2 regions of the Streptomyces sp. NPDC047028 genome follow, and region 2 is predicted to be linked to the other one. Evidence: riboswitches for the same ligand, from Rfam matches in the RefSeq annotation. Region 2 holds a riboswitch; the other holds the start of a gene.
What was found. A riboswitch is a leader RNA that binds a small molecule or an ion and turns the genes downstream of it on or off. The one in region 2 is predicted to bind thiamine pyrophosphate.

Region 1 (7,451 bases), on a different contig from region 2:
GCCTCCCGCGCCAGCCGCGCCGTGAGCACCGCCTCCCCGGCGGTGTAGCACCCCGCGGTGTTCGGCAGCACCCGGATGCCCAGCCGCTGAAGCACGGACAGCACCGATCCGTGCACCCCGGGATCGACCCGCCGCATCGCCACGGTGGTCAGCTCGGTGCCGGAGGCGACCAGCGCCCGCTCCATCACGTCCAGGCTCGGCGCACCCCCCGTGCCCATGATCAGCCGGGACGAGAAGGACGTACCCCCGAGGACGAAGGGATCGTCGGCCATGGGTCAGCCTCCTTGGACGGCGGTGAGGACTTCGACACGGTCGCCGTCGGCGAGGACCGTGCCGGCCCACCGCGTGCGCGGGACGACGGTCTCGTTGAGCGCGGCGGCCACGCCGGACGGCGCCGGCGACAGGGACCGTACGAGCGAGTCGAGAGCCGTGCCCGCGGGGACCTCGCGGCGCTCCCCGTTGACGGACACGGTGATGAAGGTGTCGACGGAGTCGATGGAGAGGTTCATGCGGGCTGCTCCGAAAGGGCGACGGCGGCGGCGAAGCGCCGGGGAGTGAACGGGCGGGCTTCCTCCGGCAGCTCACCGGTGACCAGCGCGTGCGCCAGGACGTCCCCGGTGACCGGCGTGAGCAGCACCCCGTTGCGGTAGTGCCCGGTGGCCAGCAGCAGCCCGTCCAGGCCGCACGGCCCGAGCAGCGGCGCGTTGTCGGGGGAGGCGGGGCGCAGCCCGGCCCGGGTCTCGGTCAGCGGCAGTTCGGTGATCCCGGGCACCAGCTCATGGGCGTCGCGCAGCAGTTCGTACACCCCGCCTGCGGTCACCGTGGTGTCCCAGCCCAGTTCCTCGCTGGTGGCGCCGACGACCAGTTCGCCGTTCTCCCGGGGCACCAGGTAGACGTGGCTGCCGCGCACCACGGCCCGCACGGTACGGCTCAGGAAGGGCGCGAACCGCGGGGGCACGGTCAGCCGCAGCACCTGCCCCTTCACCGGCCGCACCGGCGGCAGCACGTCGTCGGGGACGCCCGGGAGCCGCCCGCTGAGGCTGCCGGCCGCGAGCACCACCTGTCCGGCGCGCAGCGCGGTGCCGTCCGCGGTGGTGACGCCGACGGCCCGGCCGCCGGCGAGGTCCAGCCGTTCGGCCCACACGCGGTGGAACACGACCCCGGCCTTCTCGCAGGCCGCCACCAGGGCCTCGGCCAGCCGCCGCGGGTCGACCTGGTGGTCGCCGTCGACCCGCAGCCCGCCGCGCACGCCGGGCGCGAGCATCGGCTCCAGGCGCCGGCACTCCCGGCCCGACAGCCACACGGAGTCCAGCCCGGAGCGCTGCTGCAGGGCGTGCAGTTCACGCAGATGGGCTCGGTCGTCGGCGTCGAGGGCGACGGCGAGGGTGCCGCAGCGGCGGTGCCCCAGGTCGTGCCCGGTCAGCTCGGTCAGCTCGGCGGCGAAGCCGGGATAGCGCCGGGCGGACTCCAGGTTCAGGGCGAGCAGGGTCTCCTCGCCGTAGTGCAGTTCGGTGACCGCGGCCAGCATCCCGGCCGCGACCCGCGCGGCCCCGCCTCCCGGCTCGGGGTCCACCACGGCCGTGGTGAGCCCGCGTTGCGCGGCCCGCCAGGCCGTGACCAGGCCGATGATCCCGCCCCCGATGACGAGGACGTCGGACGTACGTGACGACATGGGCGTCCAGCCCCTCCCTTCGCCGGCATGACCCGGATCAGGTTCGTACGGTCGGAGGCCGCCAGCCTCCCTCTCAGCCCGGTGCGTCCGGGCTCCCGCGAGTGCGTGTACGGGGGCCACCCTAGCGCCTCCGCTCCGGATCACGCCGGGCTCGCCCCTCCCCGGGCGGCCCCCGGTGACTGACGGGCTGTCAGTTGTTTATGGTGATCGGGTGACTGAGCAGACACGGGAAGAGGGCGGTTCGCCGGGGCGGCGCGTGGTCGTCGTGGGCGCCGGGATGGCCGGGGTGCAGACCGCGGTCGCACTGCGGGAACAGGGCTTCACCGGCACCGTCACGGTCGTCGGAGCCGAGCCGCACCAGCCGTACGACCGGCCGCCGCTGTCCAAGGCCGTGCTGCTCGGCAAGGCCGAGGGGTCCGCCTTCGACGTCGACTTCGCCGCGCTCGACGTCGGCCTCCGGCTCGGCTGCGAGGTGCTCGGCGTCCGCCCCGCCGACCACGAGCTGGACACCGAGGCCGGTCCGGTGCCGTACGACGACCTGGTCCTCGCCACCGGTGCCGAACCGATCCTGCTGCCGGGCGCCGAGGGCGTGCCCGGAGTGCACCTGCTGCGCACCCTCGACGACGCCGAACGGCTGCGGCCGGTGCTCGCCCGGCAGCACGACATCGTGGTCGTCGGCGCCGGCTGGATCGGCGCCGAGTTCGCCACCGCCGCCCGCCAGGCCGGGTGCGCGGTCACCGTCGTCGAGGCCGCCGACCGCCCCCTCGCGGGCGTGCTGCCCGCCGAGGTCGCCGCCCCGATGACCGCCTGGTACGCCGACGCCGGCGCCGAACTGCGCACCCACGCGCGCGTGGCGCGCGTGGAACCCGGCGAGGTCGTGCTCGCCGACGGCTCCCGGCTGCCCGCCGGCGCCGTCGTCGTCGGCATCGGAGCCCGGCCCGCCACCGCCTGGCTGGCCGGTTCCGGCGTCGAGCTGGGCGCGCACGGGGAGGTCGTCGCCGACGACCACCTGCGCACCTCCGTGCCCGACGTGTACGCGGTCGGCGACTGCGCCTCCTTCCCGTCGGGCCGGTACGGTGAGCGGCTCCTCGTCCACCACTGGGACAACGCCCTCCAGGGCCCGCGCACGGTCGCGGCGAACATCATCGGCCTCACCCCCGCGGCCTACGACCCGGTGCCCTATTTCTGGTCCGAGCAGTTCGGCCGCTTCGTCCAGTACGCGGGCCACCACACCACGGCCGACCGCCTGCTCTGGCGCGGCGACCCGTTGGACCCGGCCTGGACCGTCTGCTGGCTCCGCGAGGACCGCCTGGTCGCCCTCCTGGCCGTGGGCCGCCCGAGAGACCTGGCCCAGGGCCGCCGCCTGATCGAATCGGCCCGCCTCCTGGACCCTGCCGTCCTGACCGACCCGGCGAAGCCGCTGAAGAGCGCGGCGGTCTCCTGACGGGGCGCGAACAGCCACGACGGTGCCGCGGACGACCACTGTCACACCCCGGCACTACCATCGAGACGTGACCGAGATTGACGCAAAGATCGATGCTCTCGTCCCCGCCTGGCTCACCCTCCCCGACATCGCCGAGATGTTCGGTGTCGAGGTGACGCGTGTGCGGCAGCTGGTCAAGGAGGGCCAGCTCGTCGCCGTACGCCGGGGCGAGAACAGGGCGCTGCACGTGCCCGCCGCCTTCATCGACGGGGACAAGGTCGTCAAGGGCCTCTCCGGAACCCTGACGCTCCTGCGGGACGACGGCTTCACGGTCGAAGAGATGATCGAGTGGCTCTTCACCCCCGACCCGACCCTGCCCGGCACCCCCGCGCAGGCCCTGAGCGAGAATCGCGGCACGGAGGTGAAGCGCCGCGCCCAGGCGCTCGCCGTCTGACCCGAGCCGTACCGGGGTGGCGCGTGGGCCCGCCCACGCGCCACCCCGGTACGGCACCCGCCGACACCGCCCCCGGGGGACCCACGCATGTCCGACACCGCCCGCACCGCGCTCGCCGACGCCCGCCTGTACCTCTGCACGGACGCCCGCCGGCGCCAGGGCGACCTGCCCGAGTTCCTGGACGCGGTCCTGGCCGGCGGGGTCGACATCGTGCAGCTGCGCGACAAGGGCATGGAGGCCGCCGAGGAGCTGGAGCACCTGGCGGTTCTCGCCGACGCCTGCGCCCGGCACGGCAAGCTGCTCTCCGTCAACGACCGCGCGGACGTCGCCCACGCGGCGGGCGCCGGTGTCCTGCACCTCGGCCAGGGCGACCTCCCGGTCCCCGCGGCCCGCGCGATCCTGGGCGACGACGTCCTGATCGGCCGCTCCACGCACGCCGAGTCCGAGGCCGCCGCGGCCGCCGCGCAGGACGGCGTGGACTACTTCTGCACCGGCCCCTGCTGGCCCACCCCCACCAAGCCCGGCCGCCACGCGCCCGGCCTGGACCTGGTCCGGTACACCGCCTCCCTGGGCACCGACCGCCCCTGGTTCGCCATCGGCGGCATCGACCTCGGCAACCTCGACCAGGTGCTGGACGCCGGTGCCCGCAGAGTGGTCGTCGTGCGCGCGCTGACCGAGGCCGACGACCCCGGGGCCGCGGCGGCGGAGTTCGCGAAGCGGCTCCGGCAGGCGTGACGGCCGCGCGGCCGCACCCCGTGACCTCCCCACCAGCCCCTTCGGGCCCTCCTGTCCACGTTTTTGTCCAAGGGGTGGACCGAGAACCGGCAAATCCGGCAAATTTCCCGCATCTGGTTGGGAGACCGTCCACCCCTGGTTAACCTGCGACTATGGCCCTCGGCACCGCATCCACCAGGTCGGATCACGCCCGCACCGTGCGCGACATGCTCGCGACCGGCAAGACGACGTATTCGTTCGAGTTCTACGCCCCCAAGACGTCCAAGGGCGAGCGGAACCTGTGGAACGCGCTGCGCCGGGTCGAGGCCGTCGCGCCCGACTTCGTCTCCGTCACCTACGGCGCCGGCGGCTCCACCCGCGCCGGCACCGTGAAGGCCACCGAGGCCATCGCCTCGGACACCACCCTCACCCCGATCGCCCACCTCACCGCCGTCGACCACTCGGTGGCCGACCTGCGCAACATCATCGGCCAGTACGCCGACGCCGGGATCCGCAACATGCTGGCGCTGCGCGGCGACCCGCCCGGCGACCCGATGGGCGAGTGGGTGCCCCACCCCCGCGGCCTGACCTACGCCGCCGAACTCGTCGAACTGATCAAGACCTCGGGCGACTTCTGCGTCGGCGTCGCCGCCTTCCCCGCGATGCACCCGCGTTCCGCGGACTGGGACACCGACGTCCGCCACTTCGTCGACAAGTGCCGCGCGGGCGCCGACTACGCCATCACGCAGATGTTCTTCGACCCCGAGGACTACCTGCGGCTGCGCGACCGGGTCGCGGCCGCCGGCTGCGAGACTCCGATCATCCCCGAGGTCATGCCGATCGCCAGTGCGAAGACCCTCGCCCGGGTGCCGTCCCTGACCAACGCGGTGTTCCCGGATGCCCTGAAAGAGCGGATCCTCACAGCGAAGGACGATCCGGCGGCGGTACGCTCCATCGGTATCGAATTCGCCACGGAGTTCTGCGCACGCTTGCTGGCCGAGGGAGTGCCCGGTCTGCACTTCATCACGCTCAACAACTCCACGGCGACCCTGGAAATCTACGAGAACCTGGGTCTGCACCACCCACCGCAGGCCTAGACCGGCCGTACCGCGATACGACACACTGCGGAGCGGCCACTGGGAGAGGGGCGTACATGGGCTGGACGGTCCTCTACATCGCGTTCGGCGGCGTCGCGCTGTGGCTGCTGGGCGAAGTGCTGCTGCAGTACAAGGCGCGGCTGCGCTGGCGGCTGCTCGCGTTCGTGGGCTTCCTCGGCGTCGTGCTCGGCGTGCTGATGCCCTCCGTCGTCGTCATCGGCATCGGAGCGATCGCTTTCGCGATCGGGCAGACGTACGTCACGCTGTCGTTCCGCCGCGGCTTCGCCGCCGGCTGGGCCGTGAAGCGCCCGGAGGACGCCGAGAGCGCGGGCGGCGGCAGCAAGCGGCGCCGCGGCAAGCGCCAGGAGCCCACCCTGGAGGTCTCCGACCTCGAAGCGGCCGAGGGCACCGGCGACCTGGCTACCGCAGCACAGAGCGCCGAGCCCCCCGCCCCCGGCACCGACGACGACTACGACCGCGACGACGTCTTCACCCCGGCCCGGCCCGCCGAGACCACCGCGGTCTACGAGCCGCAGCCCCTGCCCGACGACACCGGCTCCTACGGCGTCTACGGCGACACCGGCGCCTACGCGACCGCCGCCCAGCCGCAGGACCCGGGCTACGCCACGGCCGACCAGGCCTACGCCTACGACTACTCCGGCTACGGCCAGCAGGGCTACGGCTACGACACCGGCGGCGGACAGCAGAGCTACGCCAACTACTCCGACCCGTACATCGGCAGCCAGTCCTACGGCGGCGGCTCCTACGACACCGGCTACGGCCAGCAGTACGGGCAGCAGACGTACGGCCAGGACGCCTACGCCACCGGCGGCTACGGCGAGACCCCGGCCGACGGCGTCTGGGTACCGCAGCAGCGCACCGACGAGACCTACGGCGGCGAACTCCCGCAGGAACAGCAGTACCCCTACCAGCAGGACGGACTGCAACAGCCGGGCGCCGGCTACGGCGAGCAGTACCGCTTCTGACAGCCCTGCCGCGCCCCGTCCTACTGGGAGCCGCGGAACTCCGGGCCCTCCACGACCAGTCCGGCGACCAGCGCGCCCGACATGCCCGCGTGCGGCAGACCACCGCCGGGGTGCGACCAGCCCCCGGCGGTGAACAGGTTCGGTATCACGGTGCTGTTGGCCGGGTACAGCACGCCCCCGGCCGCGGCCAGCGAGGGCGGCGGGACGGCACCGCCGGCGGCCCCCGTCTCCCGCCCGGTGTCCACGGGCGTACGGACCTCGCGCCACAGGGTCCGCTCGCCGAGTCCCGGCACCGCGCGCTCGGCGGCGGCGAGCATCCGGTCCGCGAAGGCGTCCGCCGCGCCTGGCGCCGCCCAGTCGTACCCCTGGGCGGAGGGCACGGTCGCGGTGAGGACCACGGACTCGTGCGCGTCGTCGGGCCGCAGGGCCGGGTCGCCGGGCCGGTCGACCCGGACCGTCGGCCGCTCCGGTGCCGTCCCCGCGCCGAACAGGCCCAACTCGGCGGTCGCCTCCGGCGAGTGGACCACCGTGCGGTGCGCGGCGTGCGGCTCGCGCGCGCCGCGCAGCGCCAGGCACACCACCACGCGGCCGGTGTGCGCGCCCTCGGCGCCGGGCCGGACCGCGTCCGGGCCGTACGGCTCGCGTCCGCCCAGCAGGCCGCCGAGCCGCCCGGGAGCAGGGCCGACCACGAAGTCCGCCTCGGCCACCGTGCCGTCGGCCAGCTCCACGCCGGCCGCCCGGCCGTCCTTCTCCACGATCCCCGTCACCTCGGCGCCGAAGGTGAACCCGACCCGGCGCCGCACGCACCGCTCGTACACCGCGCGCGCCAACTCCCGGATCCCGCCGCGCACATACCAGGTCCCGAACGCGTGCTCCATGTACGGCAGCACCGCCGCGCTCGACGGTGCCGCGACCGGATCGACCCCGTGCGCCAGCGCGTACCCCTCCAGCAGGGCCGCGAGGCGGGGGTCGCGCAGCTCCCAGGCGCCGATCTCGGCCAGGGTGCTCGCCCGGCGGGTGCGCAGCAGACGCTTGTGCGGCACCGCCGGATACGGCTCCCGCTCGGCCAGCACCCGCCAGTCGGCCCACAGGGGCTCCTCCAGCA
Region 2 (7,451 bases):
GGAGTCGGACCACCCGGTCGAGCAGGTGATACCGACCGAGATGATCGTGCGTACCTCGTCCCAGCGACGCCCGCCCCGGACGACGGTCAGCCCGCCGAGGGCGCCGGAGGGCCGCTAGCGGCTTCCGTTCGGATCCGACCGGATCCGGTCAGCTGGAGCCCGGCCGCCGGTATCCGGTCGAACCCCGGCCCAAACGGGGCGAAAGCCGCAGTGAACTGGAGTCTTGCTCCGATTCACCACCCCTGGGTCATCACACGGAGCGACGCTCATTCCTATGATGGGCCCACGACACCGCGGGCCGCTGCGACCAGGCAGTCCGAAGCGGTGCAGCTGCGGCGCGATGGTGGAGGGGTCTGATGACTCAGGGGGCCGGTCTGGGACCCGAGGCGGAACGGACGGCGACGTTGCGCGACTTCCGGGTGCCCGCGTACGTCCACGAGACCGGTCCCTACGCCTCCACGCCCCCCGGCGACCCCGCCCCGCCCGTCGACGAGAGCTATCCCGAGGGCTACACGCCGACCCGGCGCGACCTGCCCGTCATCAACCGAGGTGACACCATGCAGGTCCCCGTCGACCCCGCCCCCACCGCCGTGCCCGCCCCCGCCCCCGAGCCCGAGAACGGTCCCGGCCCGCTGTTCGTCGTCGGCGACGTCCACGGCTACCTCGACGAACTGATGGCCGCCCTGCGGGAGAAGGGGCTGATCAACGCGGCGGGCCAGTGGTCCGCGGGCACCGCCCGGCTGTGGTTCCTCGGCGACTTCACCGACCGCGGCCCCGACGGCATCGGCGTCATCGACCTGGTGATGCGGCTGTCCGCCGAAGCGGCCGCCGCCGGCGGCTACTGCAAGGCCCTCATGGGCAACCACGAGCTGCTCCTCCTCGGCGCCAAGCGCTTCGGCGACACCCCTGTCAACTCCGGCGCGGGCACCGCCACGTTCCAGGCGGCCTGGCTGCTCAACGGCGGCCAGAAGACCGACATGGACCGCCTGCAGGACCACCATCTGCAGTGGATGGCCCGCCTCGACGCGGTCGAGGAGGTCGACGGCCACCTGCTGCTCCACTCCGACACCACCGCCTACCTCGACTACGGCGATTCGATCGAGGCCGTCAACGACACCGTCCGGGAGACCCTCACCCGCAACGACGCGGACGAGTGCTGGGACCTGTTCCGCAAGTTCACCAAGCGCTTCGCCTTCCGCGACGAGGGCACCGACGCCGTGCGCTCACTCCTCGACACGTACGGCGGCACGCGCGTCGTGCACGGTCACAGCCCCATTCCCTATCTCCTCGGCGAGGTCGGCTCCGAAGACGGCGAGGACAACACCGGGCCCGTCGTCGAGGGCCCGCACGTCTACGCCGAGGGACTCGCCATCGCCATGGACGGCGGAGTGACCATGGCCGGAAGGCTCCTGGTCCAGCAACTTCCCCTGGATATCTGAGCGTTCCCGGGGAAGGCGTACCCGCGGCCGAGTCGTCGCAGGTCGGCACGCAATTTCCGGCAACCCCCTGTCACCGTGTGCCGTCACGGCTCTACCATCGCCTTATCCGTAGCAGGCTCCCCTCCGTTTCTGCCCGACGGCTCGCCGGCGTGCGAGCCCCAAGCCCTACGGAGCATCGGGGGATGCACATGAACAGCGTTCCGCAGCACCTGCTGAACGAGGACCGCCAGGAGTTCGAGCGGATCCTCGATGAGGCGCTGCGCTCCGCACCCCATCGACCGGAACTGGCCGCTGTCGGACAGCGGCTCAACCCCGAACAACTGCGCACCATGGCGCTCAACGCCATCGCCCTGATCACCGCGGCCGCGGCGTCCGAGTACCAGCACTATGTGAAGGTCCGTGAGGAACTGCGCCATCCGGCGCCACCCGTCCCCGCCGCCACCCGGGATTCCGGTTCCGATTCCGCTTCCGCGGAGCCGGGCCAGGGCAGGGGGCTCGCCACCGCTCTCGGCGGGGACGCCGAGACCGCCGGCGCTGGCGCCGTCGCGGTGATAGCCGTGCTGGCACCCGTCCTCTCCGGCGCCGCCGCCGCGATCTTCCTTCTCGTCGGCTACATCCTGAAGATGCTCGACCCGGGCGAGGCCTTCGCGCAGACCATGCTCACCGCCGGCTGGGTGTTCGGCGCCGTGACCGCGGCCGCGGTGCTCGTCGCCGCCGTCGGACTGCTGCTCACCGCGCTGCGCAACAACACCTCCGCGGCATCCGGCCCCGACGGCGACGCCGGCCAGGAAGTCAGCTCGGCCAGAGCGGCCTGGCGGGAGGCGGTCCTGGAACGCGGCATCCTCCCGTTCCTCCGGGACGCGCTCGCCGAACCCGGCACCGCCGCCCTGCCCCGCACCGCGCCCTCGTCCCCGGCCGGCCGGATGCCTCGCCTCGGCTACGACCGCCCGGGCTTCAGCAGTCCCGACGACGGCACCGCCCCCGGCCCCCGCCCGAGCTTCAGCAGCCCCGACTACACGAGCCCGGACTTCGGCGGCCCCGAACACCAGCCCGACTAAGGCGTGTTGCGCAAGTCCCGTCGTTCGCCCGGAAGGCGGCAGACGGGACTTTCGCAACACGCCCTGGCCCCCGGTGTGCGCCCCCACCGGGGCGCACACCGCAGGCCTCACCTGACGCCTACTCGGCGATCGGCAGATAGACCCGGTTCCCCGACGCAGCGAACTCCTTCGACTTCTGAGCCATGCCCGCCTCGATCTCGCCCCGGCTGCCTCCGTGTTCCCGCCGGATGTCCTGCGAGATCTTCATCGAGCAGAACTTCGGCCCGCACATCGAGCAGAAGTGGGCCGTCTTGGCGGGTTCCGCCGGGAGGGTCTCGTCGTGGAACTCGCGGGCCGTGTCCGGGTCGAGGGCCAGGTTGAACTGGTCCTCCCAGCGGAACTCGAAGCGAGCGTCGGACAGGGCGTCGTCCCACTCCTGGGCGCCCGGGTGGCCCTTGGCGAGGTCGGCCGCGTGGGCGGCGATCTTGTAAGTGATGACGCCCGTCTTGACGTCGTCCCGGTTGGGCAGGCCCAGGTGCTCCTTCGGCGTGACGTAGCACAGCATCGCCGTACCCCACCAGGCGATCATCGCCGCGCCGATGCCCGAGGTGATGTGGTCGTACGCCGGGGCGACGTCCGTCGTCAGCGGGCCGAGCGTATAGAACGGAGCTTCATCGCAGATCTCCTGCTGAAGGTCGATGTTCTCCTTGATCTTGTGCATCGGGACGTGACCCGGGCCCTCGATCATGGTCTGTACGTTGAAACGCTTGGCGATCGTGTTGAGTTCCCCGAGCGTGCGCAGCTCCGCGAACTGCGCTTCGTCGTTTGCGTCCGCGATCGATCCCGGGCGCAGTCCGTCACCCAGCGAGTAGGTGACGTCGTAGGCCGCGAGGATCTCGCAGAGCTCCTCGAAGTTCTCGTAGAGGAACGATTCCTTGTGGTGGGCCAGGCACCACGCGGCCATGATCGAGCCGCCGCGGGAGACGATGCCGGTCTTGCGGTTCGCCGTCAGCGGCACGTAGGGCAGGCGCACCCCCGCGTGGACCGTCATGTAGTCCACGCCCTGCTCGGCCTGCTCGATGACCGTGTCCTTGTAGATCTCCCAGGTCAGCTCCTCGGCGCGGCCGTCGACCTTCTCCAGGGCCTGGTAGAGCGGCACGGTGCCGATCGGCACGGGGGAGTTGCGCAGCACCCATTCACGGGTGGTGTGGATGTTGCGCCCGGTGGAGAGGTCCATGACGGTGTCGGCGCCCCAGCGGGTCGCCCAGGTCATCTTGTCCACCTCCTCCTCGATGGACGAGGTGACGGCGGAGTTGCCGATGTTGGCGTTGACCTTCACCAGGAACCGCTTGCCGATGATCATCGGCTCGATCTCCGGGTGGTTGACGTTGGCCGGCAGTACGGCCCGGCCCGCCGCGATCTCCTCCCGGACCACCTCGGGAGCGACGTTCTCCCGGATGGCCACGTACTCCATCTCGGGCGTGATCTCACCGCGGCGCGCATACGCGAGCTGGGTGACCGCCGTGCCGTTCCGGCCCCGCCGCGGCTGCCGCGGGCGTCCGGGGAAGACGGCGTCGAGGTTGCGCAGACCGCCGCGCGGCGCGGTGTGCTTGATCCCGTCGTCCTCTGGGCGGACGGGGCGGCCGGCGTACTCCTCGGTGTCGCCGCGCCCGATGATCCAGTTCTCCCGCAGCGGCGGCAGGCCCCTGCGGACATCAGTGTCGAGGAGTGGATCGGTGTACGGGCCCGACGTGTCGTACAGCGTGACCGACTGCCCGTTCGTGAGGTGCACCTGACGGACCGGCACGCGCAGGTCGGGGCGTGAACCCTCGACGTACGCCTTGTGCCAGCCGATGGACTTCCCGGCCTCCTGGGACTTCTCGTCCTGGGCGGAGGCAGGCGTGCGTGCGTCCTTGTTGGTCATGAGACCTACTCCCTACGCCGGCATTACCCGGTAACAGGTTCGGCGGTCGACGCAGCGGCTTCCGTCGGTCGGTGTTTCCCGTGAAACGTCGGTCGTTCCACGTGAAACATCGCCTGTACGGAGGTCAGCGCCCTCTCAGCCCGGTGCTCCGAGCTCCCGCGTGTGCAAAGGTGCCCCCACGCTAGCGTCATTTCGGGCGCGGTGAACAGGGGGCCCCCGGCGTTCTTGCGATGATCGGGCGGTGACGACGATGGAGCAGTCCCCGCCACCGCCCCCGGAACCGCCTCGCGGCGGCCACGCGGCGCAGCATGACGGACATGGCCACGCGCACGGTCACAGCCACGGCCACAGCCACAGCCACGGCCCCGCGGCTCCCGTCTCGGCACATCTGCGCAAGGTCATCGCGGCGATCCTGATCCCGTTCACCGCGGCGGTCGTGGTCGGCCTGGTGGTGCTCTGGCCGGGCGGCGCCCCGCCGCACGAGCGCACCGGCGTCGGCTTCGACCGCCAGACGCAGCAGGCCACGGTCGCCAAGGTGGCCGAGGTGAGCTGTGCGTCGGTGAACGCCTCCGGCGGCGGCACCCCGAACGGTGACAACACCGCCACCGGCGGCGACTCGGCGTCTCAGCGGGCGAAGGGGACCTGCAAGAAGGTGACGGTCCGCGTCGACAGCGGCAAGGACGAGGGCCGCACGTTCACCGAGATCGTGCAGCCGGACCAGCCACGCCAGCTGCACCAGGGCGAGAAAGTCGTCGTCGCCTACGAGCCCTCGGCACCGAGGGACCTGCAGTACTCGGTCACGGACGTCAACCGCAAGTTCCCCATGACGCTGCTGGCCGGGGTCTTCGCCCTGGCCGTCGTGGTGGTGGGCCGGATGCGGGGCGTCATGGCGCTGGTCGCGCTGGCCGTGAGCTTCCTCGTGCTGACCCTGTTCATCCTGCCCGCGATCCTGCAGGGCTCGAACCCCCTGCTCGTGGCGGTCATCGGGTCGAGCGCCATCATGCTGATCGCCCTCTACATGTGCCACGGTCTATCGGCCCGTACATCGGTCGCTGTGCTCGGCACCCTGGTCTCTCTCACACTGATCGGAGTGCTCGGCTCCCTCTTCATCGGCTGGGCCGCGCTCACCGGCAACACAGACGACAACACGGGTCTCATCCACGGCCTGTACCCGTCGATCGACATGAGCGGCCTGCTGCTGGCCGGCGTCATCATCGGCTCCCTGGGCGTCCTGGACGACGTGACGGTGACCCAGACCTCGGCCGTCTGGGAGTTGCACGAGGCCAATCCGTCGCTGGGCCGGCGCGGTCTGTACCGGGCGGCCATCCGCATCGGGCGCGACCACATCGCGTCGGTGGTCAACACCCTCGTCCTCGCCTACGCCGGCGCCGCGCTGCCCTTGCTGCTGCTGTTCTCGATCGCGCAGAGCAGTGTGGGCACCGTGGCGAACAGCGAGTTGGTGGCCGAGGAGATCGTGCGCACCCTAGTGGGCTCGATCGGCCTGGTCGCCTCGGTGCCGGTGACCACCGCGCTCGCCGCCTTGGTGGTGGCGGCCGACCGGCCCGGCGACGCCGGGGCGCCGGTGGGCCGGCAACGCACCCCGGCGCGCGGCGGAAGGGGACGGCGCCGGAAGCGGTGAGGCGGGGCCGGGCGCCGGCCCCGCTACGGCCTCCGCAGAAGCGTTCCTGCATGCCGTCGTACGAGGCCGTCCCACAGCGCCCCGCACCCCCGGTGCCGTAACGCTTCAGCCGGCGCTCTGTTCCTCGGCCAGGATGCGGTCCAGGGCCTCGTCGAGATGGGCGTCGAAGTCGGCCAGGGCGCCTTCCTGCCCGAGAGGCACGAGCTTGTCCGTACGGTCGAGGAAGGCCACGAGCGGCGGTGCGGAGGACCGGAACAGCGCCTGGTCGCTGCCGACCTGAAGCCGGATCAGCACCTCACCGAGCAGTTCGGAATCGGCGGGAGCGATGTGCACATCCCCCTCCCCGCACGGCCGACCGACCCCGTCGATCAGCAGTTCCCGCCCGAAGGCCCAGGTCACCGGGGCGTCCCCGGGCAAGTGAAAAGTGAGCCGTACGGCATAGGGATCACTGGACTCGTAGCGCAACTCCACCGGAATACGGAAGGAGAGCTCCTCGGACACGAGAAAGCTCATCATGACCTCTGCCTGTACGGACTCACGCATGCGCACCCCGTCTAATGACGCCGACTGGCCGGGATTGATCCCTTTGACAATGGTCAAATCTTGCTGAAAGTACACAACAGATCACAAGGAGTGAGTTTTCAGATACTGATAGAGAGCGTGAGCGATCCCAGATGCCGCCCGATCTCCGCCTGCAGCCGACGTGCCGCGGGCAGCAGCCGGTCGGACTGGTGAGCGGGGAGTGAGAGAGCCATCGTCGTCGCCTCGGTGCCGACCGAGATCGGGATGGCGGCGCACACCGTGCCCAGCGCGTACTCCTGCCGTTCCACGACCGGCTCCATCCGCCGCATCCGCTCCAGCCTCCGAAGGACGGTGTGGTTGTCACGCACCGTGTACGGCGTGATCGACTGCACGGGGTAGCGGTCCAGGTGGTCACGGCGCGACTCCTCGTCCAGTTGGGAGAGCAGGCACTGGCCGATGGCGTGCGCGTGGCCCGTCTCCCGGAAGTCCGCCCACTCCTGCACCGCCGGCGCCCCCGGCGAGTCGGAGACGCAGAGCACCTCGATCTCGCCGGCCCGGTAGCGCGCGTAGTACACGGGCACACCGATCGAATCGCGCCAATGTGCCAGGGTGTCGGCCACCGCGCTGCGACGTTTCTGCTGGGCTCCGCTGCTGCTCAGCCGCTCGGCGGCCTCGCCGAGGAAGAACAGGCCCTTCTCGCGCCGCAGATAGCCCTCGTGGACCAGGGTGCGCAGCAGGTGGTAGGTCGTGGGCAGAGCGAGACCGGTCTCGCGGGCGAGTTGCTTGGCGGGGGCGCCGTGCTCATGTGCGGCGACGGTCTCCAGCAACCGCATCGCGCGCTGGACGGATCCGATGAGGGTCGCGGAGTGCGGCTGCCCGGGGATGGACGC

Region 1: linked by a shared signal. The riboswitch ahead of thiO (glycine oxidase ThiO) and the one ahead of thiC (phosphomethylpyrimidine synthase ThiC) in region 2 are both predicted to bind thiamine pyrophosphate.

Annotation. Positions count from the first base shown of each region.
Region 1 is NZ_JBEYVS010000021.1:129,573-137,023, reverse strand. It holds gene ABZ854_RS20335 (thiazole synthase) at 1-272, opposite strand, end outside; gene thiS (sulfur carrier protein ThiS) at 276-509, opposite strand; gene thiO (glycine oxidase ThiO) at 506-1,672, opposite strand; TPP riboswitch at 1,670-1,781, opposite strand; gene ABZ854_RS20320 (FAD-dependent oxidoreductase) at 1,884-3,116, shown strand; gene ABZ854_RS20315 (Rv2175c family DNA-binding protein) at 3,184-3,549, shown strand; gene thiE (thiamine phosphate synthase) at 3,637-4,284, shown strand; gene metF (methylenetetrahydrofolate reductase [NAD(P)H]) at 4,437-5,360, shown strand; gene ABZ854_RS20300 (hypothetical protein) at 5,417-6,346, shown strand; gene ABZ854_RS20295 (NAD(P)/FAD-dependent oxidoreductase) at 6,367-7,451, opposite strand, start outside.
Region 2 is NZ_JBEYVS010000004.1:10,634-18,084, forward strand. It holds gene ABZ854_RS04995 (LacI family DNA-binding transcriptional regulator) at 1-118, shown strand, start outside; gene ABZ854_RS05000 (metallophosphoesterase) at 357-1,439, shown strand; gene ABZ854_RS05005 (hypothetical protein) at 1,622-2,497, shown strand; gene thiC (phosphomethylpyrimidine synthase ThiC) at 2,616-4,400, opposite strand; TPP riboswitch at 4,393-4,570, opposite strand; gene ABZ854_RS05015 (YibE/F family protein) at 4,642-6,039, shown strand; gene ABZ854_RS05020 (SsgA family sporulation/cell division regulator) at 6,145-6,582, opposite strand; gene ABZ854_RS05025 (IclR family transcriptional regulator C-terminal domain-containing protein) at 6,681-7,451, opposite strand, start outside.